2 regions of the Nocardia sp. GCM10030253 genome follow, and region 2 is predicted to be linked to the other one. Evidence: riboswitches for the same ligand, from Rfam matches in the RefSeq annotation. Region 2 holds a riboswitch; the other holds the start of a gene.
What was found. Region 2 has a riboswitch for thiamine pyrophosphate ahead of thiC (phosphomethylpyrimidine synthase ThiC). Riboswitches for the same ligand answer to the same signal wherever they lie in the genome.
Positions count from the first base shown of each region.

Region 1: linked by a shared signal. The riboswitch ahead of ACFQZZ_RS01935 (purine-cytosine permease family protein) and the one ahead of thiC (phosphomethylpyrimidine synthase ThiC) in region 2 are both predicted to bind thiamine pyrophosphate.

Region 1 is NZ_JBHTDL010000002.1:324,018-338,925, reverse strand. It holds gene ACFQZZ_RS01960 (hypothetical protein) at 346-1,290, shown strand; gene ACFQZZ_RS01955 (NADPH-dependent FMN reductase) at 2,133-2,723, opposite strand; gene ACFQZZ_RS01950 (TetR/AcrR family transcriptional regulator) at 2,851-3,588, shown strand; gene ACFQZZ_RS01945 (alpha/beta fold hydrolase) at 3,687-4,913, opposite strand; gene ACFQZZ_RS01940 (hypothetical protein) at 4,912-5,187, shown strand; TPP riboswitch at 5,187-5,301, shown strand; gene ACFQZZ_RS01935 (purine-cytosine permease family protein) at 5,298-6,668, shown strand; partial or broken gene ACFQZZ_RS01930 (epoxide hydrolase N-terminal domain-containing protein) at 6,728-7,093, shown strand; gene ACFQZZ_RS01925 (iron chaperone) at 7,375-7,848, opposite strand; gene ACFQZZ_RS01920 (VOC family protein) at 7,980-8,336, opposite strand; gene ACFQZZ_RS01915 (ATP-binding protein) at 8,637-11,441, shown strand; gene ACFQZZ_RS01910 (hypothetical protein) at 11,531-12,076, opposite strand; gene ACFQZZ_RS01905 (hypothetical protein) at 12,073-13,245, opposite strand; gene ACFQZZ_RS01900 (FixH family protein) at 13,316-13,762, opposite strand; gene ACFQZZ_RS01895 (hypothetical protein) at 13,759-14,908, opposite strand, start outside.
Region 2 is NZ_JBHTDL010000012.1:375,726-390,633, reverse strand. It holds gene ACFQZZ_RS28125 (epoxide hydrolase family protein) at 1-1,015, opposite strand, end outside; gene ACFQZZ_RS28120 (TetR/AcrR family transcriptional regulator) at 1,103-1,750, shown strand; gene ACFQZZ_RS28115 (VOC family protein) at 1,840-2,247, shown strand; gene ACFQZZ_RS28110 (thioesterase family protein) at 3,288-4,094, opposite strand; gene ACFQZZ_RS28105 (KasA/KasB family beta-ketoacyl-ACP synthase) at 4,186-5,442, opposite strand; gene ACFQZZ_RS28100 (TetR family transcriptional regulator) at 5,482-6,039, shown strand; gene ACFQZZ_RS28095 (NAD-dependent epimerase/dehydratase family protein) at 6,067-6,960, opposite strand; gene thiC (phosphomethylpyrimidine synthase ThiC) at 7,053-8,681, opposite strand; TPP riboswitch at 8,673-8,781, opposite strand; gene ACFQZZ_RS28085 (hypothetical protein) at 8,892-9,086, shown strand; gene ACFQZZ_RS28080 (VOC family protein) at 9,152-9,634, opposite strand; gene ACFQZZ_RS28075 (lipase family protein) at 9,774-11,180, opposite strand; gene ACFQZZ_RS28070 (TetR/AcrR family transcriptional regulator) at 11,277-11,969, shown strand; gene fahA (fumarylacetoacetase) at 12,116-13,291, opposite strand; gene ACFQZZ_RS28060 (homogentisate 1,2-dioxygenase) at 13,291-14,490, opposite strand; gene ACFQZZ_RS28055 (TetR/AcrR family transcriptional regulator) at 14,707-14,908, opposite strand, start outside.

The DNA of each region.
Region 1 (14,908 bases), on a different contig from region 2:
AACGAAAACGGAACTCCTGCACCGGCTATCGGTCACTCTATCCGAATCTGACCACCGATAAGGTTCACTTATCGGCGGTCAGACGAAGGTGTCGCAAAATGAGTCTTCCTGGGGCGACACGTATTTCGTTTCGTCTAAATACGTTGGAAATGACGAAACAAACGCTACGATTCTCCGGTGTCCAACGTGTGCAACTACCCGGGCTGCCCCCGGCCCATCACTCGCGGCGGCGGCCCCGGCCGGCCGTCGGAATACTGTGACCATCCAGATCACACGCGATGGCGAGCCTGGCGGGAACGTCAACGGCAGCAGCAGGAGTCGGAGATCTCGACCGCTTCCGTCACTGTGACGCAACAGGGTCCGGCGACGGTCGCCCGCTTACGCGCCGATGAACTGCTCACCCAGTTCCGTGGACTGGCCGATCAATTGGGCACTACGTTGAACGCGGCCGTGGCCGAGCTGTCCACGCTGGCCGACCCCTCGATTGCCGAAGCGCAGGTCCAGGCCGTGCAGGCGGATGCGGCACGCCGGATCGCCGAAGCCGAGATGGCGGGGGTCGCCGCCGAACAGGCGCGGCGCGAGGCCGAGGTAGCCAGAGCGGTCGCCGACGCCGCCGCCGAGGATGCCGCCGCTGCGGCCGAACACGCGGAAGGGCTGGTCGCCGCGGCGAATACGGCCCGCGATGACGCGCTGCGCGAGGTCGAGCGCACCACCCGGCAAGCCGCCGACGATGTGTTCGCCGCCCGAAGTGACGCCGAGGCCGAAATCCGCACCGCGCGGCGCGAGGCGGCCGAGGACATCGAGCGGATCCGGCAGGAAACGGCCGATCAGGTGCAACAAGCACAGCGACGCGCCGACAGCGAGATCGGACATGCCCAGCGCGAATCGGCGGCGCGGGTAGCGGCCGCACAATCGGAACGCGATCTCGCCGTGCAGCGGGCCGCGGATGCCGAGCGCGCGACCGAACGCGCCGAGCAGGCAGCCGTGGAACGAGTGGAGGCAGCCAACGAGGCACGCGAGGAATGGCGAAGGGTCCGAGCCGAACTCGATGCCACGCGCACCGAGCTGGCCGAGGCGCGGCGAGCGGCGGCGGCGGAGGTCACCGCGGTACGCACCGAGGCGACGGGGACGATCGAGAAGGCGCGAGCCGAGGCAGCGCAACGTATCGAGGCATTGGACGAAGCACGCGCCCAAACCCTGGCCCGCGCCGAACGCGCCGAACTCCAACTCGACGCGTTGCTCGCCGAAACACGGCGTCCGGGCGCGCCGAAAGCGCTTGCGGCGGAGTGAATGCGAAGAACTCGGTGTCGAGTCAGCGTCGACGGCATAGGCACCACCTCGAAACTAACTGTGCCCCATCCGCATTGGATGGGGCACAGCCTTCGGTTCGCCTCGACGGCAGGCTGGTCGAGCAGGACCTCATGCAACGCAGAGGATTCGGCGGCATCGACTACCGCGCATGAGACGTGCTCCTACGCGAGCAGATCATGAACTCGACTCGGTTCGTTGGGGCGGATCCGTGATAGGCGTGTTCTGGGCCCCCGCGAGCCACCATCCGCCATCCTTCTCGACCAGTACGTACATAGCGATCTCGGAGAACCCGCCCGCTTCGGCGGCGAGCCTACGGATCTGGGTTAGTACGACCCCCGGCGCGGGCGAAGTCGCGCCAGCGACTTCGAAGTGTGACCGCGGTGCAACCTGTGCGGCCATCAAGCGGCGGTGTATGGCGTTCAATTCGGAGTAGCCGGTTACTGACGCACCATACGGACTGCCCCACACCACGTCTGCCGCGAAAGCGGCATCGTAGCCGTCCGCGTCGCCTGCTGCGCCTGACTGCTGTAGCCCTTCGGCGAACCGTGAGGCCACCTCGTGGGCCGTGGTAGCGCGCGATGGATCACCGAGAGTAGGTCGGGTTCGCATTTTCCTTGCTCCAATCACTTCAACTATCAGTTACCTGTGCACTGCGCGGACGGGATATCGGCCTGCGGTCGGGCAGGCGACCGTACGGCTCTGTGGAGACTGCCGATAAGGCCCCGTGGAAGGGGGTGAGTTCGAGGACCTTTGTCCGTCGAGCGCCGCGAGGAAGGAGCGCGGGAGTGTCGGACGGTCGGTCATTCATCGCTGTGGCGATGTCAGACGGCGTACGGGCGGACGCGTCTGGCCTCGCGCAGGGACTGTCCCCACCAGGTGAGCTGGTCGAGCATGGCCTTGGCTGCGACGTCGCACCCGGGGTCGGACGGCTTGCCGTCGGCACCGAAGATCTCACCGTAGTTGTGGAAGCTGACGGTGTTGCGGATCGTGACCGCGTGCAGCTCCGCGAGCACGACACGAAGCTGCTCAACGGCGCGCAGCCCGCCGGCGAGTCCACCGTAGGAGACGAAGCCGACCGGCTTGGCGTGCCACTGCTCGTTGTGCCAGTCGAGGGCGTTCTTCAGCGACGCGGGGAAGCTGTGGTTGTACTCGGGCGTGACGATCACGAAGGCATCAGCCTGGGCCAGCCGCGGCGACACCGCGCCAAGCTGTGCCACGACCTCATCGGACGGTGCCTGCCCGAACGCCGGGAAAACGGTCGGCAGGGGCGTCTCGACGAGGTCGATCAGGTCGGCCGTCATGTCCTCGCGCTGAGCGATGTGTCCGGCGATCCAGTCGGCGACGACCGGACCGAACCGCCCGTCCCGGGTGCTGCCGATGATCACTGCGGTGCGCAGGATGTCGTCGGTCAAGTCAGCCACGAAAACCCCTCGACAATGTGTACGCTGTATCCATAACGTACAACGTACACATTGCAGTGTACGAAGTCCACACCCGGTACGCTGTACACAGCATCGGCCGGCGGAAGGAACCCAAGCGATGGCCTCCCAGGAGAGACAGTCAGCGAGCGAGGACAAGGACCCCGTCTCGTTGTGGGAGCGCCTCGAACGACCGGCGCCGGCTCCCCGCACCACTCTCACGCCCCGGCGGATCGCCGAGGTCGCGGTCGCCGTCGCCGACGCGGAGGGACTCGACGCGGTCACCATGCGTCGCCTGGCCACCGGACTCGGCGTCGCCCCCATGGCCGCGTACCGCTATGTCACCGGCAAGGACGAGCTACTCGAGCTGATGGTCGACTTCGTCTACGCGGAGCTGGATCTGCCTGACGGCAAGGACGGCTGGCGCGCGACCATGCGGTCCGTCGCCCTGCGCATACGGGAGGTCCTGCTGCAGCACTCGTGGGTGACGCGGGCGGCGTGCGGCGCGCCGACCCCGAACCAGCTGGCCGTGGTGGAGGCGGCCCTCGTCGCACTCGACGGCCTCGGGCTCGACGTGGACACCGCCATGGCGGTCTACAGCACCGTCGCCGCCTATGTACACGGCGCGGTCGACTCGGAGGTCAGGCTGAGTCAGATGCTCCACGTGCGCGGCTGGTCCACCCGCGAGGAGGCCCGCGCGGGACTGGCCACACAGATGACCTCGCTCATGAACACGGGCCGTTACCCGATGTACGCGCGCTATATCCACGAGGCCGACCGCAAGGACGACGTGCGGTGGCAGTTCGAGATCGGTCTGGACTCCATCCTCGATGGCATCGCGGCGCGCCTGGCGATCTGAGGACATCTCGGGGGCCGGTCGGCGCCGATACGCCGACCTCTAGGATCCGCCGCCCCGTGGATTGCCCGCCGCAGGTGACGGTTGACGGTTCAGGCACGTCAGGTGGGCGGGAATTCCTGTTGGAATACCTCGAGGATCTGCGGCAGGGCGACGCGGGCCGTGCTGCCGTGGTCGATATCGCCGAGATCGACCAGGGTGGCCTTGTCGCTGCGCAGTGCTTGCAGGCAGTGTTCAGAATTGGCGTAGGGGACACTGCGATCGCCGGAGGCGGCGTAGAGGCGGACCGGGACGCGTGGTGTCCAGTCACAGGTGCCGTCGGTGTCGGCCAACGCTTTCAGTGCGGCTCCGGTGGGGTTGCGCGACCAGGCGATGAACTTCGGCGTCAACAGCTGTTGTGGCGTAGTGAGCAATGCTGCGCTGATGGCGATTTCATTGTGGTTGCCGTCGAAGAGTTCTTCTACCTTGGATGCGTACGGTTCCTGGAACGCTTCGGCGGGACTGTCGTAGAGATGGTGGATGCGGTTCATCGAGGTGAGCCAGTATGCGAAATAGAACACCGCGCTGGCGGGTATGACTCGGCCGTCGAGACCCGCGGGCGTCTCGACGTTCCGCACGTCGTAGGGGCCGCTGATCGGTGCCAGTGCCGCGAGTCCGAAGCCGGGGGCCTCGCCTGCTTGTAGTGCTTTACCCAGGGCCGTCGCGGCCTGACCGCCTTGGGAGAAGCCGGTGACGAGGATGTCGGGGTCGAACTCGCGCTGCTGCTGCGCCGCGATCGTGCGGGCCGCACGCAGCAGGTCGACCGAAGCGCTGACCTCCGTCGGTGCGTGCGTGTATGGATGGAAACCGGGGCCTTCGCCGAGTCCCAAATAGTCCGGAGCGACCGCCGCATAGCCCGCCGCGGCGAACATGATCGTGCGAGCCCGGTCGGGGCGGGTTGTGCCGTTCACCGACGGTGCATCGCTCTTGAGCGACAGGGTGCCGTGCTCGTAACTGACCACGCGTAGCCGACGGGATTCGGTGCGCGGTAGCGCGACAAGTCCACTCGCGGTGGTCGGCGCGCCGCTGGTGTCGATGGTCCGATACACGACGCGATAGGCGTCGACACCGTTGCGCGCCGAAGCTTTCAGGTAGGCCATGGTGTCGTCTGTGGACATCTGTGCGAGCGGGACCGTCGAGACGACCTCGCCACGGATCACCTGTTGGGTGGAAGTCGATGCGCTGCCATTGTCTGCGTCGTGTTTTGTATCGGACGCACAGGCCGTCGACCCGCACCACAGGACGATCGCGCCGAGGACGGCGGCCGCGCGACGCGTGGATCCGGTCATGAACTCCGCCCGCCTCTCCTCGGCGAATTCACCGGCTGCAACCAGGCATTCGCTGCATCAGGTGAAATCGTGTGTGGCATGGGGACACTTCGTCGACAACGTCAGCGGTTGTGGGCTGGACATCCTCGACATCGTCGCGCAGTGGTACGAGTCGAGTTTCGCAGACCGCAGTGCCGAATTGCACGATGTGCTGTCGAGCGAGGACCCCGTCATGGTCCGGTACACCTTCCATGGCCGTCACACGGTCCGACACGTGTACGATTCGCCCGAATAAGACCCCACCGCGGGAGCTCGGGCACGGCCGGGCTGAGAGGGCGGACCCGACGTTTCGCCGACCGCATGAACCTGTCCGGGTAATGCCGGCGTAGGGAGTTGTGCTCAGGCATGTCCGCACCGACCCTGGACGAATCCGAACGGCACGAGGCACCGTTCACCCTCGATGAACCCGCACCGAAGGTGCTTTCCTTTTGGGACCAGAGTGCCTTCTGGGCCAACCTCGGCGTCAGCCTCATCGCCTTCAGCGGCGCCTACACAGTGCTGGCCCCGAACACCGAGTACGCACCACAGATCTCGATCGCCGCGGGCATTTTCGCGATGATCGTCGGCACCGTCCTCGGCGGTTTGATGCTCGGCATGGCCGCGGTGCCGGGCGCGAAGACGGGCAAGCCCTCGATGGTGTTGCTGCGTGGCCTGTTCGGCGCGAAGCTCAGCTATCTGCCGACCGTGCTCAATATCGCCCAGTTGATCGGCTGGGGGATATTCGAGTTGATCGTCATCGGCAATGCGGCAGAAGAGCTGTTCGGCGGCGGCCCGCACTGGCTGTATGTGGTGCTGGCCGGTGTGCTGACGACCGCGCTGACGATCTGGCCGCTCGGCTCGGTCCGGTTGTTGCGCCGATTCGTGACCATCGGTGTTGTGATCGCCCTGGTCTGGTTCTACATCCAGTTCCTGCAGAAGGGCCTGCCCGACCTGACCATCAACCCCGGCCCCGAGGGCGACGGCCCGTTCGGTGTCGACTGGAACCTCTTCTGGATCGCCACCGACGCGGCGCTGGCCGTGTCGATCTCCTGGGCGCCGGTCGCCGCCGACTACACCCGCCACTCCCGCAGCACCGGCGCGGCATTCGGCGCCGCGAGCGGCGCCTACGCGGTCACCCAGATCGTCGCCTACATCCTCGGCCTGTTCGCGCTGGCACTTGCGACCGGAGACGGCGGCCAATACACGCCGTTCCTGCAGGTCAGTCTCGGCGCGGTCTTCTTCTTCGTCTTCGTGTTGCGCGAGGCCGACCAGTCCTTCGCCAACGTGTACTCCACCGCCGTCTCCATCCAGAACCTCGCGCCGCGCATCGATCGGCGCGTGCTGTCGATCGGACTCGGTGTCCTGATCACCCTGCTGGCGTTGCGCCTGAAAATGGAGAACTACTTCGGCTTCCTCGGCCTGATCGGCTCGGTGTTCGTGCCGCTGCTCGGTGTGCTGGTCGCCGACTTCTTCCTGCGCGCGAAGGGGCAATGGAACACGGCACCGGACGCCCCCTCGCGCTGGGGCATGATTGTCGCTTGGCTCGTCGGCCTGTCGGTCTACCAGCTGATCAACCCGGGCGACGCGGGTGTCTGGACCGACTTCTGGGTCGGCATCCAGGAGAAGGCGCATTTCACCAAGCAGGCTTGGATGAGCGCGTCACTGCTGTCGTTCCTGGCCGCGATGCTGGTGGCCTGGATTGCCGGGCGCGTCTCGACGGTCCGGAAGTCGGCGTAGCAGAACGCGAGAATCAGTCGGCGCGAACGCCTCGGTGAGGGCGTCCCGAGTAGACGCGGGTGCAGTCGGCAGGCATCGGAGGTCTCGGTCACATCTCTCGACCTGCTGAGCCACCTAGGGCAGGATTTGCCCTAGGTGGCTCATGGCGTAGTTCTCATGAGCACAGAGATCACCCCCTTCCGGATCGATATCCCCAAGAGCGGCTCGACGACTTGAATCGGCGACTGGACGACACCCGCTGGCCCGACGGGGTTACCGGTGTGGGGTGGGCACAGGGCATCCCGCTCGACTACACCGAGGAACTGGCACGCTACTGGCGCGACACCTACGATTGGCGAGCCCAGGAGGCCCGACTCAACTCCTTCCCGCAGTTCCGCACCGAGATCGACGGCCACGACGTGCACTTCATCCACGTTCGGTCGGCAGAACCCGACGCGTTGCCGTTGGTGCTCACGCACGGATGGCCTGGATCGATTGTGGAGTTCCTCGAGGTGATCGGGCCGCTGACGGACCCGGTGGCGCACGGTGGCGACGCGCAGGACGCGTTCCACGTCGTCGTGCCGACCATTCCCGGTTACGGGTTCTCCGGCCCCGCGGTCGGCTGGTCGACCGCGGGGGCCGCGCGCGCGTGGGCGCAGCTGATGCATCGTCTCGGCTACACGGGGTCTCGCCGGGTGATGACCAGTTCGTCGCCACGGCGCGGGCCTCAGCCCACCGCTTTCTTCACGAGCTCGCCGATCTTCGCCTCGTCGGCGGCGGTCACCTTCGTCAGCGCGAAAGCCGTCGGCCACATCGCGCCGTCGTCGAGGTTCGCGGTGTCACTGAACCCCAACGTCGCGTACCTCGCCTTGAACTTCTCCGCGCTCTGGAAGAAACACACGACCTTCCCGTCCTTGGCGTAGGAGGGCATCCCGTACCAGAGTTTCGGCGAGAGCTCCGGCGCGCTCGCTTTGATGACGGCATGGACCCGTTCGGCCATGACGCGATCCGATTCCGCCATCTCGGCGATTTTCGCGAGCACGTCTTTCTCCCCGTCCGCCTTCGCAGCACGCGCACCACGACGCGCGGCCGTCTTCAACTCCTGGGCATGCTCTTTCATCGCGGCACGTTCGTCGTCGGTGAATCCCACGGTGGCCTTGCTCTTCGCGGTGGTGCGTGTGGCGGACTTCTGAGTATTCATTCCGGTTTCCTCCGTGTCAGTTCTTGATGGGGACGATCTTGATGTTTGGGGCTGTGCACTCGCTGGCTGCTCTCAGCACGCGGATGCGGGACTAATTTTTGGCAAGTACACGAGCACGGCGGGGTCGGTACTCAGCGGTCCTGAATCAGGCCGAGGACATTGCCGTCGGTGTCGGTCACGGCGGCTACCAGGCGGCCGCCGCCGACGTCGTGCGCAGGCTCTTTCACGGTGGCTCCCGCTGCGGTCATCTCGGCCAGCTTCGCTTCGATGTCCGGCACGTGCCAATAGGCCACCGATGCGCTCAGACTCTGCTGTCCACCGCTGGGCACCAGCCCGATGTGCTGGCCCTCGGCCTCGAAACCGACGTAGTAGGACGAGTCGGTCTGCGGCGGTACGCCGAGCAGGGCGGCGTACACGGCCTTGGCTGCCGCCAGGTCGGACACGGGATACAGCACGGTCTTGATTCCCTGGGTGGGAGAGCTGGTCATGATCACTCCTGAAGTCGTTGGTCACATCGACCCGGTATGTCGGTCTGTTGCGACGAACCGGACGTGTTCACAGCATCTCCTCCGGCACGCCCGACCCGCATCCGTGGCGACCACGGAACCGTCCACTGATCGGGGGCACGGATCGCCTACGGCCGGTGCTGTGCTGCCGGGTCTTTACCCCGCGACCATGCCGGACGTTATGCGTTGCGGCCTTGCGCGTCACCGGGGCCGGCATCCGCGCCCACCAGGGAAACCAACCGAGCAGTACGAGCGTGACGCGGATACGGCAGAATAGGGCCCATGGCGGCGACGGTGGAGATCTCGGCTCGGGAAGCCGAGGTGCTGGCGCTGGTGGGGGAGCATCTCAGCAACGCCGAGATCGGTGCGCAACTGTTCATCTCGGTGCGTACGGTGGAGAGCCATGTCTCCTCGCTCCTGCGCAAGCTCGAGGTTCCTGATCGGCGGGCGCTGGCCCAGCGCGCGTCCGAGCTGGCTCGCACCGACCGGTCGAACCCGGCACCGGTCCTGCCGACACCGCTGACCTCGTTCATCGGCCGGACGCGGGAGCGGGCCGAACTGACCGAGATGATCAAAAAACACCGGCAGGTGACCGCGGTCGGCCCCGGCGGAGTGGGCAAGACCCGGCTCGCGTTGACGGTCGCCGCGGAGGCAACCGGCGAGTACTCCGACGGGGTGTGGTTCGTCGACCTGGTACCGATCACCAGCCCGGACACCTGCGTGGTCGCCGGTACGGTCGCGCTTGCGCTCGGCCTCGGCGAGCAGCCCGGCCGGAGCATGGACGAGTCGGTGCTGGCTGCGCTGGCCGACCGTCACGCCTTGCTGGTGCTGGACAACTGCGAACACGTGCGGGACGGGGTGGCGCCTTTCATCGAACGGCTGCTCGAGACCTGCCCTCGATTGACGGTGTTGGCGACCAGCCGGGCCCGGCTGATGGTGCCGTTCGAACGGGTGTATACGGTCCCGCCGATGTCGTTGGCCGGCGAGGGCGAATCGGATGCGGTCGCGTTGTTCATGGACCGCGCGGCGGCGGCCGGCTGGCCGCCGAATCACGCACTGCGTGACCAAGTCGCCGAGTTCTGCGAGCGGCTGGATGGAGTGGCGCTGGCGATCGAGCTGGCCGCCGCGCGCTGGACCACGCTCGGGCTGGATGGCCTTACCGCCGGCCTGTCCGACCAGCTCCGGATGCTCGCCGGCGGCGCCCGCGCCGACGACCGGCACCGCTCGGTGCGGGCAGCGCTGGACTGGAGCCACGCCCTGCTGGAGCCGGACGATCGAGTGCTCCTGCGGCGGGTGTCGGTGTTGGTGAAGTCTTTCACCGTTGCGGCGGCGGCGCAGGTAGCCGCGTCCGAGAAAGGCGTTGTCGCTGAGGGACTTGCCCGGCTCGTCGAGCAGAGCCTGCTGGTGGTGACGGCGTCCCCGAGCGGGACCGAATACCGGGCGCTGGAAACCATCCGCCAGTACGGGATGGAGCGGCTCACCGAGGCCGGTGAGCTGGTCGACGCCCGGTCCCGGCATCTTCGCTGGTGCCTGGCCGAGGCCGCCGACCTTGCGGTGGTGCGAGCGGGCTGGCGGCCACGATTCGACGCGGTGGCCGACGACTTCCGCGTCGCACTGGCGTGGGCGGCCGACCGGCCGGAGCAGCGCGCGGATGCGTACCGCTTCGCCCGGTACCTGGCGGACCTGACCTTCACTCGGCACCTGACCGGCGAGTCCCAGATGCGTTATGAGCAGGCGGCCGCGCTCGCAGATGACCCGGCCGCCACCGCAGTGCTGCTGCGGCACGCAGCTGCCGCGGCCGGATGTCAGATGCGGGGCGACGACATGTACCGCCTGCTCCGTGCGGCCGCGGACGCCGCCCACCGAGCCGGGGACACCGCTGGCGCCGCCACCGACCTGGCGACCGCCGCCACCAACGCGTACCGGTTTTCGAGCAAGTTTGCCCGGAGCCTGCCACCGGAGGAGGCGACCGCGCTCATCACCGAAGCGCGGGAGCTGGCCGGCGATGACCCGGCCGCCCAGGCCGCGCTGGCGCTGGCCGAGGCTGGCAGGGCGCTGACCGAAGCGTTCGGTGCCGCCCAGGGCGCATCCGACAACGCCGTACCGGAGACGATCGCGCGCGCCGAACGGGCGGTCGAACTCGCCCACCGCACAGGCGACCCGCTCGCCGAGTCCGCCGCCCTCGACACGCTCGCCGGCGCCCAGAGCTGGGCAGGGGACACATTCGCCGCCGCGGCCACGGCACGGCGCCGGATCGCGCTGCTCTCGTCCACACCGAACACTCCGGCAGGCACCCACGAGCTGATCGACGCGCTCGGTGAGGCCACCGAGGCCGGCCTCGGTGTGGGAGACCTGCCGGGTGCCCGCCGGTGGGCACGGCAACTCGCGGATCATCCGTTGCTGGCCGAGGTTGGCCATCGTGCCACGTGTTGGCTGCTGGTGGCCGACGCGTTGGCGGGCAACGTCGACGAGGTACTCACCCGCAGCGTCCGGTTCCTCGAGGCGTGGCAGCGGGCCGGCAGCCCCGCCAGAACGGTCCTCGGTGCGGCAGTGGCCGGTGTGGAGATGATCCACGGCCTACGCGATGACGACAGTGCCCGGCGCGAATGGAACGCGGTCTTGAATCAGCTCGGCACCCCACCGGGACATGCCCACGGCTACCAGGCGGTCTTCGACGCGATGCTGTTGCTCCACAATGGACAGGCAAGGGAGGCGCTGGAACGGATGGCGCCGGAGCCCGGCGAGGTGTGGAGATGGGTCACCTGGATCTGGCTGCACTGGTATGTGGCGCTGCGCGCCGAAGCCACCGTGCTCGCCGGGAGTTCCGATGCCGGCGACCGCCTGGCCGAGGCCAGGACCATCGTGGCCGGGAACCCCATCGCCGGTGCCATTGTGGAGCGGGCCGAAGCGCTGCTCGCCAAGGACCAGGAGCGGCTGCTCGCCACGGCGGATGCGTTCGACGCCGCCGGTTGCCGCTACCAGTCGGCGCGCACCATGGTGCTCGCCGGCGGCGACCATGCTGCCCGCGGCGCGGCCGCGCTCGCCGATCTGGGCCTGGCCCCGATGACCCCGCCCTGGCACCCATGAGGTGTCCGGACCGCACGCCGAAATTCGGGTACCGCCAGCCTCCGCCGATGGTTGTGCCAGCACTACCACTGCCCGGCCGCATCGCCGGGTCAGACGGTCAAAGGCTGGTGGCCGGGTCGGGTGCGACGCCATGCCACCGTGAGGAATACGACCAGACCGAGTAGGGGCAGGGTGCCGATCGTCCAACTCAGCGGCAGTGGTGGTCCGGGCTGGTCGAGTACTTCCACGCCGTCGAGGGTCCCTTCGCCGTGTCCGAGCGGGCCGTCGATCGTGAAGGTGAAGCGGTAGATGCCGGGGTCGTCGAACGCTCTGACGTCCAAGCCCCATGAGTCGCGTTTGCGGGGATGGCGCACCAGCGGCGCGGCGCGCCTGCCGGGTTTGATCGCGGGGCCCGCCACTCGCAGCGTCCCGGATTTGTCGGCGATGCTCCCGTCGGGCATGAAGGTGAAGTCCAGCGACTTCATCGCGCGGATGGGCCAGGCGGAGAACCCGACCGTGATGCCGTACGGGCCGGCCTGCACGCGCTCGGTGTGGACGATGTCGACCGGCGCGTAGGCGGACGCCGGCGCGATCGCGACCAGCGACAATGTGACGGTCGCCAGCACGGTGACGGCGAGCTTGCGCAGAACTGTCATCGGAGTTCCTTCGGCGCCGCCGCGAGTGCGGGCAGCATGGTGGTGAACCGTCCGGCGAGGAACCCGGCGAGCAGCCCCAGCGGAACACCGAGCAGCGTGATCGTGAGGACGTCGCCGAACGCGATAGGCGACATGGCGTGCGTGAGGTTCATTTGCAGCGGGAACGTCACCCCGACGATCACGCCGGTCACGACACCCGCCACCAATACGATCTTCCTGGCGTCGTACCCGCGGGTGCGGGCCAGCCAGAACAAACCCTCGACGGCGACGGCGGCGACGATCAGGAACATCGGCATGATGGCGGGCAGTTCCGGTGGATCCGCCGTGAGTCCGTCACGCAGCGGGAGCCCGATCGCCGAAGCGTAGGTTTCCGCGGCCCACGGCGAGAACCACCATAGGATCGCCTGCATCGCTCCCAGTGCCGCCGCGATGGCGACGGCGGCACCGGCGCGGGCCAGCAACGCCGCGCCGAGGATGAGCAGCATCGGCCCGAACAGGACGATCCCGAGGATGGTCGGATCGGCGGGCAGTTCCAAGTTGTTCAACGCGTTGGTGGGAATCGGCGCGAACGTGATCAGGATGGGGATCGCCACGACAATGCCGATCCGGCCCCAGCGGTGGTCGCGATGGGCGGCGAAGGCGATGATACTGCCGATCATGGTGAGCGTGATCGACAGGAACAGCGCCACATGCGACGGCGTGTTCAGCACCGCGTCGAAACCGTAGATCGCATGCCATTGCAGGTCGAGCAGGCCGTAGATCAGAAACAATGCCGCACCGGCCCCGGCGACCATGTAGCCGAGCGGGGCGGTGAGAGTGCTGCCGAACACCCGAATGGGGGTGCCGCCCAGCCGGGGCACGGGCCGTCCGGCGCGTTGGGCGGCGGTGGCGATGAGCACCATGGCGAGGCTGGCGAACCCTGATATGGCGCTGCCGGAATACAGGAACAGGTGCGGCAGGGTGAAGAAGGTATCGGGGCCGACTTCGTTGTGCCACTGGATATCCCAACTCAGCCCCACCAGCGTGACAGCGGTGCCGAGTACGACGCCCCAGGCGCCGACGCGGGCCGCGGTGCCGTTGTCGGATAAGCGGGTCGGTGCGGTTTCGGCGGTGGTCACGGCCGGTCCGGCGCGACCTTCGGAAGCGTCGGGCGGTGCTGGGGTACTCATGGACGGTCGGTCCTTCCTCTGGTCGTGCTCCGACGGGTGTTCCTGATGCGTGCGGGGGGGTGGCTCGATGTCAGCCACCGACCCAGAGCGGCAGCGTGAGTTGGTCGACACCGTGGTGGGTATCGATGGTCAGTCGAAGGTCCCATGGGCCGGTCATCATCAACGGCACCGCAAAGGCGTGGAAGCGCCCGGGACCTGATGGTGCCGCCGCGACAGGTTGTCCGGCATGGCCCATGAGCAGCTGGTTCGCCTGAATCCGCACTGCGGCATGGTCTATCGGGGCGCCGGCGCGGTCGGTGACGGTGACGTCGATATCGGTGTTGCCGAGGCGAACGTTGTCGATGGTGAGGGTGACCAGGTGGTGGGGTGTACCGGTATTCAGCACCATCGGTTCGGGCGCGCTCGGCCACACCAGCCACCCGAGCGCGGCGATCACGACGGCGATCACGACGGCCCCGGCGACGAGCACCCGGCGCGACCGTGGGCCCGCATCCGTTGCCTGCGTGGTGGCGCTCATCGGTGCGCTCCCGGCGCCGGGGCCGCCGCGACATCGAGCACGACCGGAACAGTGAGCACGGTGTAGTGCCGTTCGACCTGAATCCACAGCCGATATCGGCCTGCGGCAGGGAAGGTGTAGGTGAAAGGAACATCGGGCCCATAGGCGGCGACGGTCTCGTCGGGGGCGCTGTCGCCGTTGACGGGCGGCATGAGCATGGTTCCGCGGCCCGCGGCGGCGGTCGTCCCGCTCATTCCCGGCATGTCCGGCATGTTCATCCCTGGCATGTCCGACATGCCCTGCATCGATGTCGAGCCCATCGAGTGGGCATGCCCCCAGATGGGCGAATTCTGTACGGCCGCAGCAATATCAGTGCTGTCGCCGTCGGGCACCGGACCAGCCATGATCATGTGCCCGACCATGCCGAGCCACGGTTGCAGGTCGGCGTTGTCGCCGGCCTGCGCGGTGATGGTGGTGGGCGCTCCGGCCACCGCAGCAGTTGTCCGCACGGTGATGAGATCGGCGTCGACGAGAGTCGACGCGGCGGTGTCGCCACTGCCCAGATACACCGGCACGCTCGGCGGCGCAGCGCCCGCCGCGTTCGGCACGACAGTGAAACTGGTTGCCGCGCGCACCATTTGGACCCCGCCGCCGCGCCGCGCCAATTCTGCTGATACGGCGTGACGCCCAGGTTCGGGTGAAGACATATGAACCTGATAGCGACCGGGCCCGGTCCGGATCGGGTGCAGATGCGACAGGCGACCGGACGGACCGACCACCAGCAGATGCATCAGCGCACTGTCGTGCACGAGGAGGTCATCGACGGGCGCGCCGGTGGCCGCATCGATCACGACCAGATCGAGATCGCCCGGCCGCCCGGCGGTGATGGGGCCACCCTCGATGGTGAGCAGGGCAGGGGGACGAGAGAAGTCCGAAATCAACGGCTGGTTCAGGGCGTACGGATTGTCGAGGTTGTCCACGGTCGGGTCGAGCTGGCTACCCGGTTGCGGGGGCAGCGGAAACGACGCCGACAACAGCGCGGCGGTCACCGCCACCGCCACCCCTGCCACCATCCCGGCGGCGGGAAGCAGCGCCCACCCGCTACGGCGGGCGCGGGTCGCGACGAGCACCGAGACGGGCAGCAGCACCCCCGCCACCAGGAACCCG
Region 2 (14,908 bases):
TCCAGCTGACGATATTGCTGTGATCGCGCTCGGCGAACCGGCGGATCGACTGGAAGTCGCCCTTGAACATCGCCAGCGCGGTCGGGGTCTTGGTCGGCGCGGTCGGCTGCTGCGCGGCGTGCGCGTCCTCGTAGTAGAACCGGATGGACGAGCCCGCGGTGCCGGTGAGCCAATAGATGGCCACGTTGCCGATCACGAAGTCTTCGTCCAGGCTCTCGCCGAACAGCTGCGCGTTCCAGCCGAGCAGGCCGATCGGCGAATCGCTCAGCGCGAATGCCAGGGTCTGCGGCTGCTGGCTGTGCAGGGTGTTGAAGGCCATCTTGTTCTCGTGGAACCACTGCAGGTGCCCAAGCGCGGCCATGTCGTCCTCGGACAGGCCCTCGAATTCCGACGGGTCGCCGGACGGGAACGAAAACAATTGGGTGACATGAACTCCGACGACACGCTCTGGATCGATGCGGCCGATCTCGGGCGAGATCATCGAGCCGCCGTCGTTGCCGATGGCGCCGTAACGCTCGTAGCCGAGTCGGCTCATCAGCTGCACCCACGCCTTGGCGGTGCGGTCGCGGCCCCAGCCGGTGCTGCGGGTCGGTCCGGAGAAGCCGAATCCGGGCAGCGACGGGATGACCAGGTGGAAGGCAGGGGCGTCCGCCGATTCCGGCTCGGTGAGCGGGGCGATGACGTCGAGGTATTCCAGGATCGAGCCCGGCCAGCCGTGGCTGAGGATCACCGGGAGGGCGTCGGCCCGCGAGGACTTGATGTGCAGGAAGTGGATGTCCTCGCCCTCGATCTCGGTGACGAACTGCGGGTAGGAGTTCAGCTTCGCCTCCAGCGCCCGCCAGTCGAAACGATCCAGCCAGTACTCGGCGAGGGCGCGCACCCGCTCGTTCGGAACGCCGTAGGAGTCGGCGACGCCGCTCAGCTCGTTCGGCCAGATCGCCCGCTGCAGCCGGTTGGCCAGGTCGTCGAGCTGGGTCTGCGGGATGTCGATGGTGAAGGGGCGGATGTCGTTCATGATCTTCTCCTTGTGAAACGGAATGCTTCGTTCTGTTTAAGACTCTAGCAGAACGGATCATTCCGTTTCAAGTGCTACGCTGAAGTCATGCCGAAAACATCCGAGCCCCCGGTTTCGAAGGCCCTGCCCGGCCGTAAGGCGCAGGCGGCCCGCAATGACGGGCTGATCCTGGAGGCCGCGAGGGCGGTGTTCCTCGCCGATCCCAACGCCCCGATCGCCGCCGTCGCCGAACGCGCGGGGGTCGGGATCAGCGCTCTGTATCGCCGCTATCCGAGCAAAGAGGACCTCTTGCGCACCCTCTGCCACGAGGGCCTGCGCCGCTACAACGTGGAAGCCGATGCCGCACTGGAGGACGAGGACGGCTGGCACGGCCTCATCGGATTCCTGGAGCGGGTGGTCGACGCCGACGTGCACTCGCTGGCGGTCCATCTGGCGGGCACCTTCACACCGGACGAGTCGATACTGCCCGACGTCATACATTCGGGGGAGGTGGCCGAGGAGTTGGTGCGTCGCGCCCACGCTTCCGGGCGACTGCGTCCCGAGGTGACTACCCTTGACCTCGGCCTCATCCTGGAAGCCTGCGCCGCCATCTCGATGCCCGACCCGAAGCGCACCGCCCAGCTGCGCCGACGCGTTCTCGCACTACTCATCGCGGGTCTGACGGTGGACGGCGAACTGCCGGGTCCGCCGCCGGAGGCAGGCGAATTCGCATGGCGCTGGCAGCGGCGTCAGTGACTGGCGCCCGGATAGCCGATGATTTTGCGTTCGATCGACCGTCTGCACTGATACGGACATCCATGTCCACAGATGCGAAAGGGCTCGCAATGAACTGGACACTCGAGGTCGTGATCGTGCCGGTGTCGGACATCGATCGCGCCAAGGACTTCTACTCGCAGCGACTGGGTTTCGTGGTCGACCACGACACCAAGATCGGTGACGGCATCCGCATCGTGCAGTTGACCCCACCGGGCTCCGGCTGCTCGATTGTCATCGGCGAGGGCGCAGTCCCGAAGATGGAACCCGGCTCACAGCAAGGCCTGCAGCTGGTGGTCCCCGACATCCGAAAAGCCCACGCCGAGTTGGCCGCTCGCGGCGTCGAGGTCAGCGACATCCAAATCCTCGGCCAAAGCCCAACCCCAATGCCCGACCCCCTGGACAACGTGGGCTTCCTCTTCTTCACCGACCCCGACGGCAACGGCTGGGCCGTCCAACAAATCTCCACCCGCCCCTAGCCCCTCCACCCCCGCGACCGTGGGCACCCGGTCGCCCCACACCCCCTCCCCAGCCGTACACCCAATACACGGGGTGCGCGGTTGCTACACGGGGTGTTCGGTTCTCGGGTGGCGTCGCTGGCGAGGCACCCACAGTCAGACGGCCACGTTGGCAGCTGGTGCTGCGCATCCTGACACCCCGCGTCGTAACCGTGCACCCAGTACACCGGGTGCGCGGTTACGACGCGGGGTGTTCGGTGCTTCAATCACGCCGCGTGCGGGGGCGGGGAGGAGGTTGTCAGGCGGTGAGCGGCGGGTTGTTTGCGTCGGAACGATGGGTTGCGCTGTTGTCTATGGATTGTGCTCGAGGCGTAACCACAGCCAGATGACCACGTTGGGGCGCGGGGTGTCCGGTCGGACGCGGGGTGTCCGGTCCCTCGATCACACCGCGCGTGGGGGGGCGTGTGTGGGCGATGGGGGCGGGTTGTTTGCGTCGGTGCGACGGGTTGCGTTGTTGTCTATGGATCGTGCTCGAGACGTAACCACAGCCAGATGACCACGCTGGAACTCGACGTCGCGCACCTGGCTGCGGGAGGTAAGCCGGGTACGGCACTCGTCGTGCCCAGCACTGCCCCCGGTAATTCTTGGGCGGGCGAGCCTCTCGTGGGGGGCCTTCGTGGTGGGGTTTGTTCCCGGAACGCGCCCCGCTCCGGTTGCGGTGCGGGAGAACAGGTTGCGTTGGGGTGGTTTTCAGGGCAGTGCTGGGCGCGTCGTGTGGGGTACCCGGCTTACCTTCCGCAGTCAGGTGCGCGGTGTCGGGTTCCGGCGTGAGGACTGGCTGTGGTGGCGTTGTAGAGATTTTCGAGACCAAAGACGGCTGGTGTGCGGTGGCGGGTTCTGGTGTGGGGCTGGTTGTGGTGGCGTTGTGGGGATTTCGAGACCAGAGACGGCTGGTGCTGCGGCCTGACTCTCGAAGCAGGCCGGGCTGCTTGTGGTTGCCCGGCTAGGGGGACATGGCTGTGGCGGACGTCGAGAGCGTCCACCACCATGTCCGTTCGGCGCTATCCGCGATTGGCGAGTAGGAGGGTTTGGGTGCCGCGGCCGAGGGGGCCTTTTTCGTCGAAGAGGGCGGATTCGGCCAGGCCGATGCCGTGCGGTTGGGGGTAGGTGACGGCGTCGAGGCAGACCCATTCGCCTGCGGGCTGGCGGTGCAGGGTGACGGTGAGGTCGGTGTTGATGAAGAGGTAGCGGGACCAGTCCAGGACCGAGCTGACGCCGTTACCGGAGTCGGCGGCGGCGAGGGTGCGTTCCAGTGGGCTCGGGGTGGCGCCCGCGACGATCGGGTACTTGATCCGGATCCAGCAGATCGCCGGGCCGGGTTCGGCGAATGATCCTGTGATGAAACGGTATTCGATGCCGGTGTGGAAGCCGACCGGCTGGGTCGACGGGAACACCGACGGCACGGCCTGATCGGGCCCGGGGCGGATGCCGGAGGGGAGGATCTGCGTGGGCAGGTCCAATTCGGGCTCGGCGAGTTTGAAGCGCCAGGCATTGGCCTTCATGACCGGGCCGCGATCGCTGGACAGCGTCGCCTCGATGAGCTCGACGCTGCGGCCGGGGCGTGCGACGTGCGCTTCGACGGTCAACGGCTCCAGCGGGACCGGGCCGAGGATTTCCACGGCCACCCGGCCGACCTGGAATCCCTCCCGTGGTGCGCAGCGTTCGATCGCGTAGCCGAGCAGCGCGGACGGCGGCCCGGCATGTTGGGCGTCCGGCGACCAGGGGCCGCGGGTGAGTTCGGTCGAGACGAACCGATTCGGGTCCGCCGGATCCGGGAGGTAGAAGGCGTCGGCCACGTCGTTGTCCATCCATCGGGGCCGGCATCGTTGCCGGTCGGCGAGATTTTGTGCGGTTGACGATTCTCTTGGGACGGTACTCCGGGGGCAGCGGCGGTCGGGTCTAGGCCCGGCCGAACGCGAGGGCGACGTTGTGGCCGCCGAAACCGAACGAGTTGTTGAGCGCGTAGTCGATCCGTTGGGTGCGCGGCGCGCCCGCGACGATATCGAGGTCGATATCCGGATCGCGATTGTCGAGATTCAGTGTGGGCGGGACGATCTGGTCGCGCAGGGTCAGCATGGTCAGGATCGATTCGAGCGCGCCGACCGCGCCGATCGAATGTCCGAGCGCGGATTTCGGCGCGTAGACCGACGCATCGGGCACGACGGCCGCGATCGCATTGGCTTCCGATGCGTCACCGATCGACGTCGACGTAGCGTGCGCATTGACGTGTTGAATATCCGAAACCTGCAGTCCTGCAGTACTTATCGCCTTGAGCATCGCCCGGGCGGCGCCGATTCCCTCCGGATCCGATGCGACGATGTGATAGGCGTCCGAGGTGATTCCGGCGCCGAGTACCCGGCCGTGGATGCGCGCGCCCCGAGCCCGCGCATGGCGCTCGGATTCGAGCACGACCAGGGCTCCGGCCTCGCCGAAGACGAAGCCGTCGCGGTCCCGGTCGAACGGCCGCGACGCCCGCTGCGGTTCATCGTTGCGTGTGCTCATCGCGCGCATCATGGCGAAGCTCGCGATCGGCACCGCATCGATGTGGCCCTCGACGCCGCCCGCGACGACGATGTCGGCCTCGCCGGTACTAATCAGCCGCCAGGCGTGCGCGATCGCCTCGGAACCGGAAGAGCATGCCGACACCGGCGCGAAAACACCTGCCTGTGCACCGATTTCGAGTCCGACGGTAGCGGCGGGTCCATTGGGCATCACCATCGGCACCGACATCGGCGACACCTTCCGGTAGCCGCCGACGCGCATCGCGTCGACCGCGTTGATCAGCGCGTCGCCGCCGCCGAGGCCGGTGCCGATCGCGACGGCCAGCCGCTCGCGGTCCACCGCGGGCGCGCCCGCATTGCTCCAGACGCGGCGTCCGAGCACCAGCGCCATCTGCTCGACATAGGACAGTCGCCGCTGCTCGATCCGCGTCAACTGGGCGCCGGGTTGTGACGTCAGCTTGCCGCCGATCCGCACCGGCAGGTCGTATTCGGAGACGAAATCGTCCCCGAGCATTCCGATGCCGCTGTGTCCGGCCAGCAGCGCGGACCAGGTCGCGTCCGCGTCGTCGGCGAGCGATGTGGTCGCGGCATACGCGGTGACCACGACCGCGTCGCGAGCAGTACCGGGAGTTTCTGAAGCGATTGTTACAGTCACGGGAACATGGATACCTGTACCACTCGCTACAGTCAACCCATGGCCCGTCCACTCGACCAAGCAAAACGCGCCGAACTCCTCGCCGACGTCGTGCGATACATCGCCGATCACGGCCTCGCGGACCTGTCGCTACGCCCGCTCGCCGCCGAACTCGGCACCAGCTCCCGCATGCTGATCTACTACTTCGACACCAAGGAGGAGATGCTCGTCCAGGCGCTCACCACCCAGCGCCCCGATATCACGGCCCTGTTCGTGGACGTCTCCGACGCGGCCGAACTCCGTCGGCGATTGAGCGACTTCTATACGGCGAGCCTGTCGGGCGCGGGCGCCACCAGCGTGCGAGTCCTGCTACAAGTGCTCGGTGCGGCCTGCGCTCCACACAGCCCATACGCCGCCTACGCGAACGCCGCGATCGCCACCTTCGTCGCGGCCCTCACCGATGCCCTGCGTCGCATCGCATCGATCGAAGACCCGGAAGCCGTTGCCACACTACTGATTTCTGGCCTGCGTGGCGTCATACAAGACCGTTTGATCACCGGTGACATCGACCGCGCCGACCGCGCCGCCCATCGCCTTATCGAGCAGAACCTGCGCTGACGGTTCTCTGGATAGTGAATTCGACTCTTACCGACGAGCCGACCAGGCATCGCGAATCATGGATTCGATGTCGGAAGTCGGTGCGGTCCAGCCGAGTTCGTTGCGAGCCCGGCTGCTGTCGCTGACGAGTCGTGGTGGTTCCGCGACCGCAGGGCGGTGCTCGATCGGGATGTCGCGTCCCGTCACCTGTGAGGCGACGTCGATCAATTGCCGCACGCTGGTGCCGACTCCGCTGCCGATGTTGTAGCGCACGCACGTTCCATGGTCCGGCATCGTGGCGAGCGCCGCGCCGAAAGCCTTTGCGGCATCGGCGATGTACACGTAGTCGCGGACGGAGCTGCCGTCGCCGTTGAGTGTCAGGGTAGGGCTGTCACCGGCGGCCGCCGCGAGGATGCGCGGCAGGATTCGAGTGCTGTCCGGGTCCGGTCCGCCCGCAATGTTGAACAGCCGCAGGATCACTGCGGTGAGTCGCCCGGTGCGGGATTCGGCTTCGATGGCCTGTTCGGCGGCTTGTTTGCTCGCGGCATACGGATGGGGTGGGTTGTCGGGCAGGTCTTCGGTCATCGGCTGCCGTTCAGGTGCGCCGTAGATCGCGGCGGTGGACGCGAAAACCATGGCGCCGACACCCTCCGACGCCATGGCTCGAAGCAATGCCACTGTCCCTGCGGCATTGACATCGAAATACCGCTCGGGATCGGTGAAAGACTCACGAACGCGCGTGAGCCCGGCGAGATGGCACACCACATCGATGCCATGTACCGCCGCACACAGTGAGCTCGGGTCGAGGAGATCGGCAGACCGAACGGGCACCCCGTCCGGTACCCGCGAACGGTTGTTGTGGATAAGTCCGACAACCTCGTATCCGCTGTCGCGCAACGTCTCCGTGACTGCTGCTCCGAGGTAGCCGTTCGCTCCAGTCACGAGTATCCGCACGGCGCACCTCTCCTGGCCCAGTTCTCCGCATCACCGGTACCGCCGGGTTCGAGGCCGAACCCGGCAGTACCGGGATGAGGCTACGAAACCACCGGCAAGTAGACCTTGCCGCCCGCGTCGGCGAACTCGGCGGACTTCTCCGCCATGCCCGCTTCCAGCGCCGCATTCTCGTCGAGCCCCTGACGAGCCGCATACTCCCGGACATCGGCCGAGATGCGCATCGAGCAGAACTTCGGGCCGCACATGGAGCAGAAGTGGGCGGTCTTGGCAGGCTCGGCGGGCAGGGTTTCGTCGTGGTACTCGCGGGCGGTATCGGGATCCAGCGAGAGGGCGAACTGGTCGCGCCAGCGGAATTCGAAACGGGCCTTGGACAACTCGTTGTCCCGGTCCTGGGCGTGCGGATGGCCCTTGGCGAGGTCGGCGGCGTGGGCGGCGATCTTGTAGGTGATCACGCCGACCTTGACGTCGTCGCGGTTGGGCAGGCCGAGGTGCTCCTTGGGAGTGACATAGCAGAGCATCGCGGTGCCTGCCTGCGCGATGATCGCGGCGCCGATGGCCGAGGTGATGTGGTCATATGCGGGCGCGATATCGGTGGCGAGCGGGCCGAGGGTGTAGAACGGCGCCTCCTCGCACAGCTCCTCTTCGAGCTTCACGTTCTCCACGATCTTGTGCATCGGCACGTGGCCTGGGCCTTCGATCATCACCTGCACGCCATAGGATTTCGCGATCTTCGTGAGCTCGCCGAGGGTGCGCAGCTCGGCGAACTGGGCCTCGTCGTTGGCGTCGGCGATGGAACCGGGTCGCAGGCCGTCACCGAGGGAGAAGGTCACGTCGTACTTCGCCAGGATCTCGCAGAGCTCGCCGAAGTTGGTGTACAGGAACGATTCCTGGTGATGGGCCAGACACCAGGCGGCCATGATGGAGCCGCCGCGCGAGACGATGCCGGTGACCCGCTTGGCGGTCAACGGCACGTAGCGCAGCAGCACGCCCGCGTGCACGGTCATGTAGTCGACGCCCTGCTCGCACTGCTCGATCACGGTGTCGCGGTAGATCTCCCAGGTGAGTGCGGTCGGATCGCCGTTCACCTTTTCCAGCGCCTGATAGATCGGCACGGTGCCGACCGGCACCGGGGAGTTGCGCAGGATCCACTCGCGCGTCTCGTGGATGTTCTTGCCGGTGGACAAGTCCATGATGGTGTCGGCGCCCCAGCGGGTGGCCCACACCATTTTCTCGACTTCCTCCGCGATGGACGAGGACACGGCCGAGTTGCCGATATTGGCGTTGATCTTCACCAGGAACTTCTTGCCGATGATCGTCGGCTCGAGCTCTGGGTGCTTGTGATTGGCGGGGATCACCGCGCGGCCGATGGCCACCTCATCGCGCACCAGCTCCGGCGCGACACCCTCGCGGGCCGCGATGAACCGCATCTCGGGGGTGATGATGCCCTGCCGCGCCCAGGCGAGCTGGGTGGGCGGACCGGCGACCTCCGGCTTGCTCCAGCCGTCGCGCAGCTTCGGTAGCCCCGCCTCGACGTCGATGGTGGCCGCGTCGTCGGTGTACGGACCGGAGGTGTCGTAGACGTCGAAGTGTTCGCCGTTGGTCAGGTTGATGCGACGCACCGGAATGCGCAGGTCATCGACCTCGTGATAGTGCTTGACGCTGCCCTCGATGGGGCCCGTGGTTACGGTTTCGACAGGTGTAGTCGTCATGGAATTCCTCCCTACGCCGGCATTACCCGGTCAGGTTCATACGGTCGACAGCCCTAGCTGTCCTCTCAGCCCGCTGGTGCGAGCCCCCGTTGGCGATGTGAAATTTTCCCGGCCGACCATACCCGGTCACCTAGATGCTCCGCCCGATGATCGGACGAACATCCAGCCGCCGCTCCCGCTGCCCTCTCCCGCCCCGGTAGATTCGACAAGGTGAAATTCACCCTGGAAGTGGACCTGGACGTGCTGCCCGACGGCGTGGAAGCCCCCGCCGATCTCGCCGACGAACTAGGCCGAATCCTGCGCTACTGGGGCGGAAACATGAAGCACTACCAACTGGTCGAAGGCGACGCCTCCGACATCTACAACTCCGCCTACCGCCAAGTCGGCGCCTGGCGCATCGACTGACCCGCCGCATTCTTGCTTGGTGCAGGTCATGGGCGTGATGCGCTAGCGGTCAGGTGCGGGCATGGTCAGGCGGAGGTGTTGTTGTAGGCGTCGCGCATTGCTTGGACGTCGATTTTCTTCATGCCGAGCATGGCGGTCATTGCGCGATTGACGGCAGCGGGGTCGGGGCCGGTCAGGAGCTGGTCGGCTTCCGAGGGCCAGATCTGCCAGGGGACGCCGTATTTGTCATTGAGCCAACCGCACTCGATTTCCTGGCCGCCGTCGGCGAGCAGGGTCGTCCACAGCCGGTCGACCTCTTCTTGGCTGTCGCAATTGACCAGCAGGGACATGGCGTGGGTGTAGTGGTAGTCGCCGCCGCCGTTGATGGCGGTGAACTTCTGGCCGTTGAGTTCGAAGTCGACGAGCATGGTCGTGCCGGCCTCGCGCGGGCCTGCTTCGCCGTAGGGCACGACGTTGGTGATCTTCGAGTCCTCGAACAGTGAACAGTAGAACTCGGCTGCCGGCTCGGCCTCGGTGTCGTACCAGAGGTTAGTGACGATTTTCTGCATGACGATCCTCCCGAGTGAAGTTGCGTGCATCAATGCAGACGCTACGGGGGACCGGAATTCATCGCGGGCAGACGAAAAAAACTCGTCCCCGACCAGTCCGGTATCCGGTCGGGGACGAGCGGTTAGGCGGTACTTTCGATCAGCGCTCGCGCGGGCCGATGGGGAACCCGAGTGCCCCGAAGGTGGCGTTGAGGTTGATCTCGATCTGGGACAGCAGCGCGTTGGTGTCGGCCAGCATGGACACGACGTTGTCGGTGCGGCAGCCAACCTGCTCGGGTGCGTTCGGCGCGAGGCGCGACTTCAGCCAGTTGAAGGTCTGTCCCATGCCGAGCGACGGCAGCGTCAAATGCTCGCTCAAATGGTCGCGTGTGTAGACGACGGATGCGCCGCCCGCGCAATACTGCTGGGCCAGGCGGTCGTTGGTCCACCACGGGACCGCCTCGTCGAAGACCCCCTGGTAGAGGAATATCGGCGCGGTGGGGATATTGCGACCGAGCACCGTGGCGTCGAAGACCTCTTTGATTTCGGGAACCGCGAGGAAGTCCGCGATCGGAATTGTCAGCAGCCGTTGGTAATCGATGAACATCATGGTCAGTGCGTTGCGTGGCAGGCACTGTCGCTCGGTCCGGTCCATCAGCGCCCGCCCCTCAGGGGTCAGGTACCGGTCGGCGGCTTCCTTGAACTTCGGGTAGGCCTTGCGCAGCGAGGAGATGCCGATGCCGACGAGGCTGGAGAACATTGATCCGTTGACATGCAGCAGCGAAACCACATCCGACGTCGGCGCACCGAGCGCGACGCCCTTGACGTTCAGCTCGGGCGCATAGGTCGGCTGCATTTCAGCCGCCCATCCGCTGCCCATGCCGCCGCCGGAGTATCCCCACATGGCCACCGGGGTGTTCGTGCCATCCAGGCCGAGCGGCTCGAATCGTTCGGCCGCGCGAATCCCGTCGAGGGTCATGTAGCCGGGTTCTTCGGCCACCGTGAGGTGGCCGTCGAGGCCCTCGTAGTCCGGGATCGAGATAGCCCAGCCCTGGCTGATCAACGCGGCGAGCGCGATCAGCTCGCTCTGCGAATGAATGCCCTCCGCACCCGCCAGCCCGCTGCCTTGCTGTAGTACGAACGACGGCGCGCAGTCAGGGCTGGCGCTGTCGTAGTAGAACTGCAGCGACACCAGCGGCCTTGCCCGGTTCGGGTCGGCGCCCGCGGGCAGCACCACGGTCGTGACGGCCGCTGTGGGCTTCCCGAACAGATCGGTGGTGCGGTACAGCAGCTGCCACGAGCGCACATTCAGCGGCAGCAGCGTCATGACCGCGAGCTTCACCTCCCGCGACCGCAGGATGGTCCCCGGCTCATGGGATTCGAATCCCTCGGTCGGTTGGTAGAACGAATCATGTTGCGGCAGGGGCGGTGCCGCGACTGCCGGGGCGGTGAGCCCGCCGGCCAGCAACGCGGTCGTCAGCACGACGGCCATGGTCACCGCTGTCGCCACGGCGCGTACCGCGGTCCGGCGTCTGCTGTCGGTCCGATCTCCATTGATCACTGACACGTCAGTCCTTCCCTCATCAACGTGACAGTGATTACAACATGAACTCCTGTTACCAACAAGAGCTCTTGTTGAAATTGCTCCGGCTATGGTCGAGAGATGACCCGCAGCAAATCCGCCGCGCGGCCCGAACCGGAATCGGTGCGGCGCCGGATCCGCGGCCTCGACGCCGCACAGCGCAGCGCGCAGCGACGCAATCAGCTGCTGGACGCCGCCACCGAACTGTTTGCCGAACAGAGCTTTTCGGGGACGTCGATCGAGCAGATCTGCCAGCACGCTTATGTCGGAACCAAGGGGTTCTACGACCATTTCGATAGCAAGGAAGCGTGCTACATCGCGCTGTTGGTGAAGCTCACCGAGCAGATCCAGCAACGGGTCATCGAGGGCGCGGCCGACGCCGCCGGGCTGGATTGGCCGCAGCGCGCCGCCGCCATCGTCGCCGCCTTCGTGCATGCGATCGCCGATGATCCGCGGCTGGCTCGGGTGACCTTCGGTGAGTCGGGCGGCATTTCGACTGCGGTGGAAAAGCAACGGCGGATCAATCGGCGCTGGGCGGCAGCCTTCCTGGACAATCAGTGGTCCACGGAGCCCGCGGCGGACGCCGACGATGAGCATCGTCGGCTCGCGCTGGCACTCGCCACCATCGGCGGCATGTTCGAGCTGGTCACAGACTGGCTACACCACCACGACGACGGCGGTGCGCCCGATGCGGTCGACACCCTGATCGCCGATCTCACCCGTTTCCTCAACGCGGTGGACGCGGGCCGGGCGGCCGTCGGTCAGATCGGATGATGCCGGGCTGCGCTGCGGCCGTGGATATTTCGCGAGCGATCAGCTCCGGAACGATCAGCCGGCGCCCACCCCGTCGGTGAGCGGGCGCTCCGACCCGAACGCTACCGACCGGAATTGCCGCGCCGTAGCCCTCGATTCCAGGGGGGTCAACGCGGCGCGGCAGGAAGGACGCGGCCCCGGACCTCGCCGAGTCCGAGGCGCGTGCCCGCTGGGCCGGGGGCGGTCGCGGTGATGACCGCTTCGTCGCCGTCTTCCAGGAAGGTGCGCAGTTGCCCGTTGACCGGCACCGGTTCTATACCACCCCAGGACAATTCGATGAACGAGCCGCGCTGTTGCTGTGCTGGTCCGGAAATGGTGCCCGACGCGTAGAGGTCGCCCGTGTGGGTGGCGGCGCCGTTCGCCGTGAGATGGGCCAGCATCTGCGCCGGGGACCAATACATCCGGGAATAGGGCGGATGCGAGACCACATCGCCGTTCCAGCTCACCGCCAGGTCGATGTCGAGTCCCCACGGTTGTTCGTCACGCAGGTAGGGCAACGGCTGCGGGGTCTGCTCCGGCAGTGGGATGCGCGCTGTCTGCAGCGCCGCCAGCGGGGTCACCCACGCCGACAGTGAGGTGGCGAACGATTTGCCGAGGAACGGACCCAGTGGCTGATACTCCCAGGCCTGGATGTCACGCGCGGACCAGTCGTTGACCAGCGCGACACCGAAGACGTGCTCGGCGAACTCGTCCGTGCCGATCGGCGTGCCCAGCTCAGAGCCGACCCCGACGAGGAAGCCGAGCTCGGCCTCGATATCCAGCCGTCGCGTCGGGCCGAAATCCGGTGTGCCCGAATCGGTTCGACGCTGACCGCAGGGGCGGGTGATGTCGGTGCCGGACACGACGACGGTGCCGGACCGGCCGTGGTACCCGACCGGCAGGTGCCGCCAATTGGGCAGTAGCGGTTCGGAATCCGGGCGGAACAGGCGGCCGAGGTTCGTGGCGTGATCGATGCTGGCGTAGAAGTCGACGTAGTCGCCGATCTGTACCGGCAGCGCCAAGGTCACCTCGGCCAGCGGATGCACTGCCTCGGCGAGGATTTCGCCCTCGGCCAGCGTGCGGAGCCGATCGCGCGCCACACGCCAGCGCCGCGGGCCCTGCGCCATGAACGCATTGAGACTCGGCTGCGCGAAGACCGGATCATCGAGTGCCACGGCGAGATCGATGACCGAATCGGCCAGTCGAGCGCCGACGCGATAGTCGCCATGGGCGGGCGCGAACACGCAGTAGGGCAGGTTGTCGGGTCCGTAGAGCGAGTCGGGGCGGACCTCGATGCGCTTCATCACTGCTGTGGACCCCGATTCGACCAAGTCCAGGCGTAGCCGGGATCTTCACACGCCAGCGCGCCCTCGCCGAGTTCCAGCGGCCGGAAGGTGTCGACCATGACGGCCAGTTCGTCGAAGAACTCGATGCCGATGCTGCGCTCGTAGGCGCCGGGCTGCGGGCCGTGCGCGTAGCCGCCGGGATGCACCGATACCGATCCCTGGCCGATCCCGGAACCCTTGCGCGCCTCATAGTTTCCGCCGCAATAGAACATGATCTCGTCGGAGTCGACATTGGAGTGGTAGTACGGCACCGGGATCGACAGCGGGTGGTAGTCGACCTTGCGTGGCACGAAATTGCACACCACGAAGTTGATGCCCTCGAACACCTGATGGGCGGGCGGCGGTTGGTGCACACGTCCGGTGATCGGCTCGAAGTCGGCGATATTGAAGGTGAACGGATACAAATAACCGTCCCAGCCGACCACGTCGAACGGGTGGGTCGCGTACAGCATTCTGGTGCCGACCACGCGCCCGCCCGGCCGGTGCTTCACCAGGACCTCGACATCGGTTCCGGTCGTGGTCAACGGCTCGACGGGTCCGTGCAGATCACGCTCGCAGTACGGCGAATGTTCCAACAGCTGGCCGAACTTCGACAAATAGCGCTTCGGCGGTGTGATGTGACTGGATGCCTCGATCACATACGCGCGCAGCGGTTCGGGCCCACTAGGCAGCCAGCGATGCGTGGTCGCCCTTGGAATGAGCACCTGATCGCCCTGCCGCACGGGGATCGCTCCGAAGACCGTCTCCAGCACCGCCGCACCGGATTCCGCGTACACCAGCTCGTCGCCGATGGCATTTCGATACAGCGGCGAGCCGCCCTTGGCCACCACGTAGGAGATCCGAACATCGGCATTGCCGAGCAGCAGTCGCCGCCCGGTGACGGGATCGGTCTCCGCGGGAGTATCGCCGGGAAACAGATCATGCAGCCGTAGATGTCGATGGCGCAGTGGGTGATTCGGTGTAGTGGACTGGTCGGGCAGCTCCCACACCGTCGAGTCGACGATCGCGGGCGGCAGGCCGCGGTGATATAGCAGCGACGAATCGCCGGAGAAGCCTTCCTCTCCCATCAGCTCTTCGTAGTAGAGCTGGCCCTGCTCGTCGCGATGCTGCGTGTGCCGCTTCGGTGGCACCGCTCCCACCTGCCGATAGAACGCCATGACCGCACCTCCGGCTGCGCCGCTGGTCGGATATTTGATTCCCATCGTAGTGAGAGTTGTTGCCGAGTGGCGGGAAAAACGGCCGGATCAGTGCACATTTTGCCGGGACAACACCGCACTGCGCGGCATTTCGCCTAGTCATGAGGGCAACAGCTGAACAATTTTCAGACCTGCTCGCTGAATCCCCTCGTTGGCCGGGCAATCATCGGCTTGCGTTCAGGCCTGGCGCAACGCCCGGTATACCGCTGCGCCGACAAACGCTCCGAGGCTCTCCGGATCCCATCCGCCCTCGCCCGTGAGCAGCGTGCGCACCGCGCCCTCGCCCGCCGACACCCACAGCTCCACCAGCGCCGGCAACTTCCGCTCGGCGTCCTCGGTGCCCCACGCCCGCAGGGTCGGGCGCAACAGGGTGGTGCAG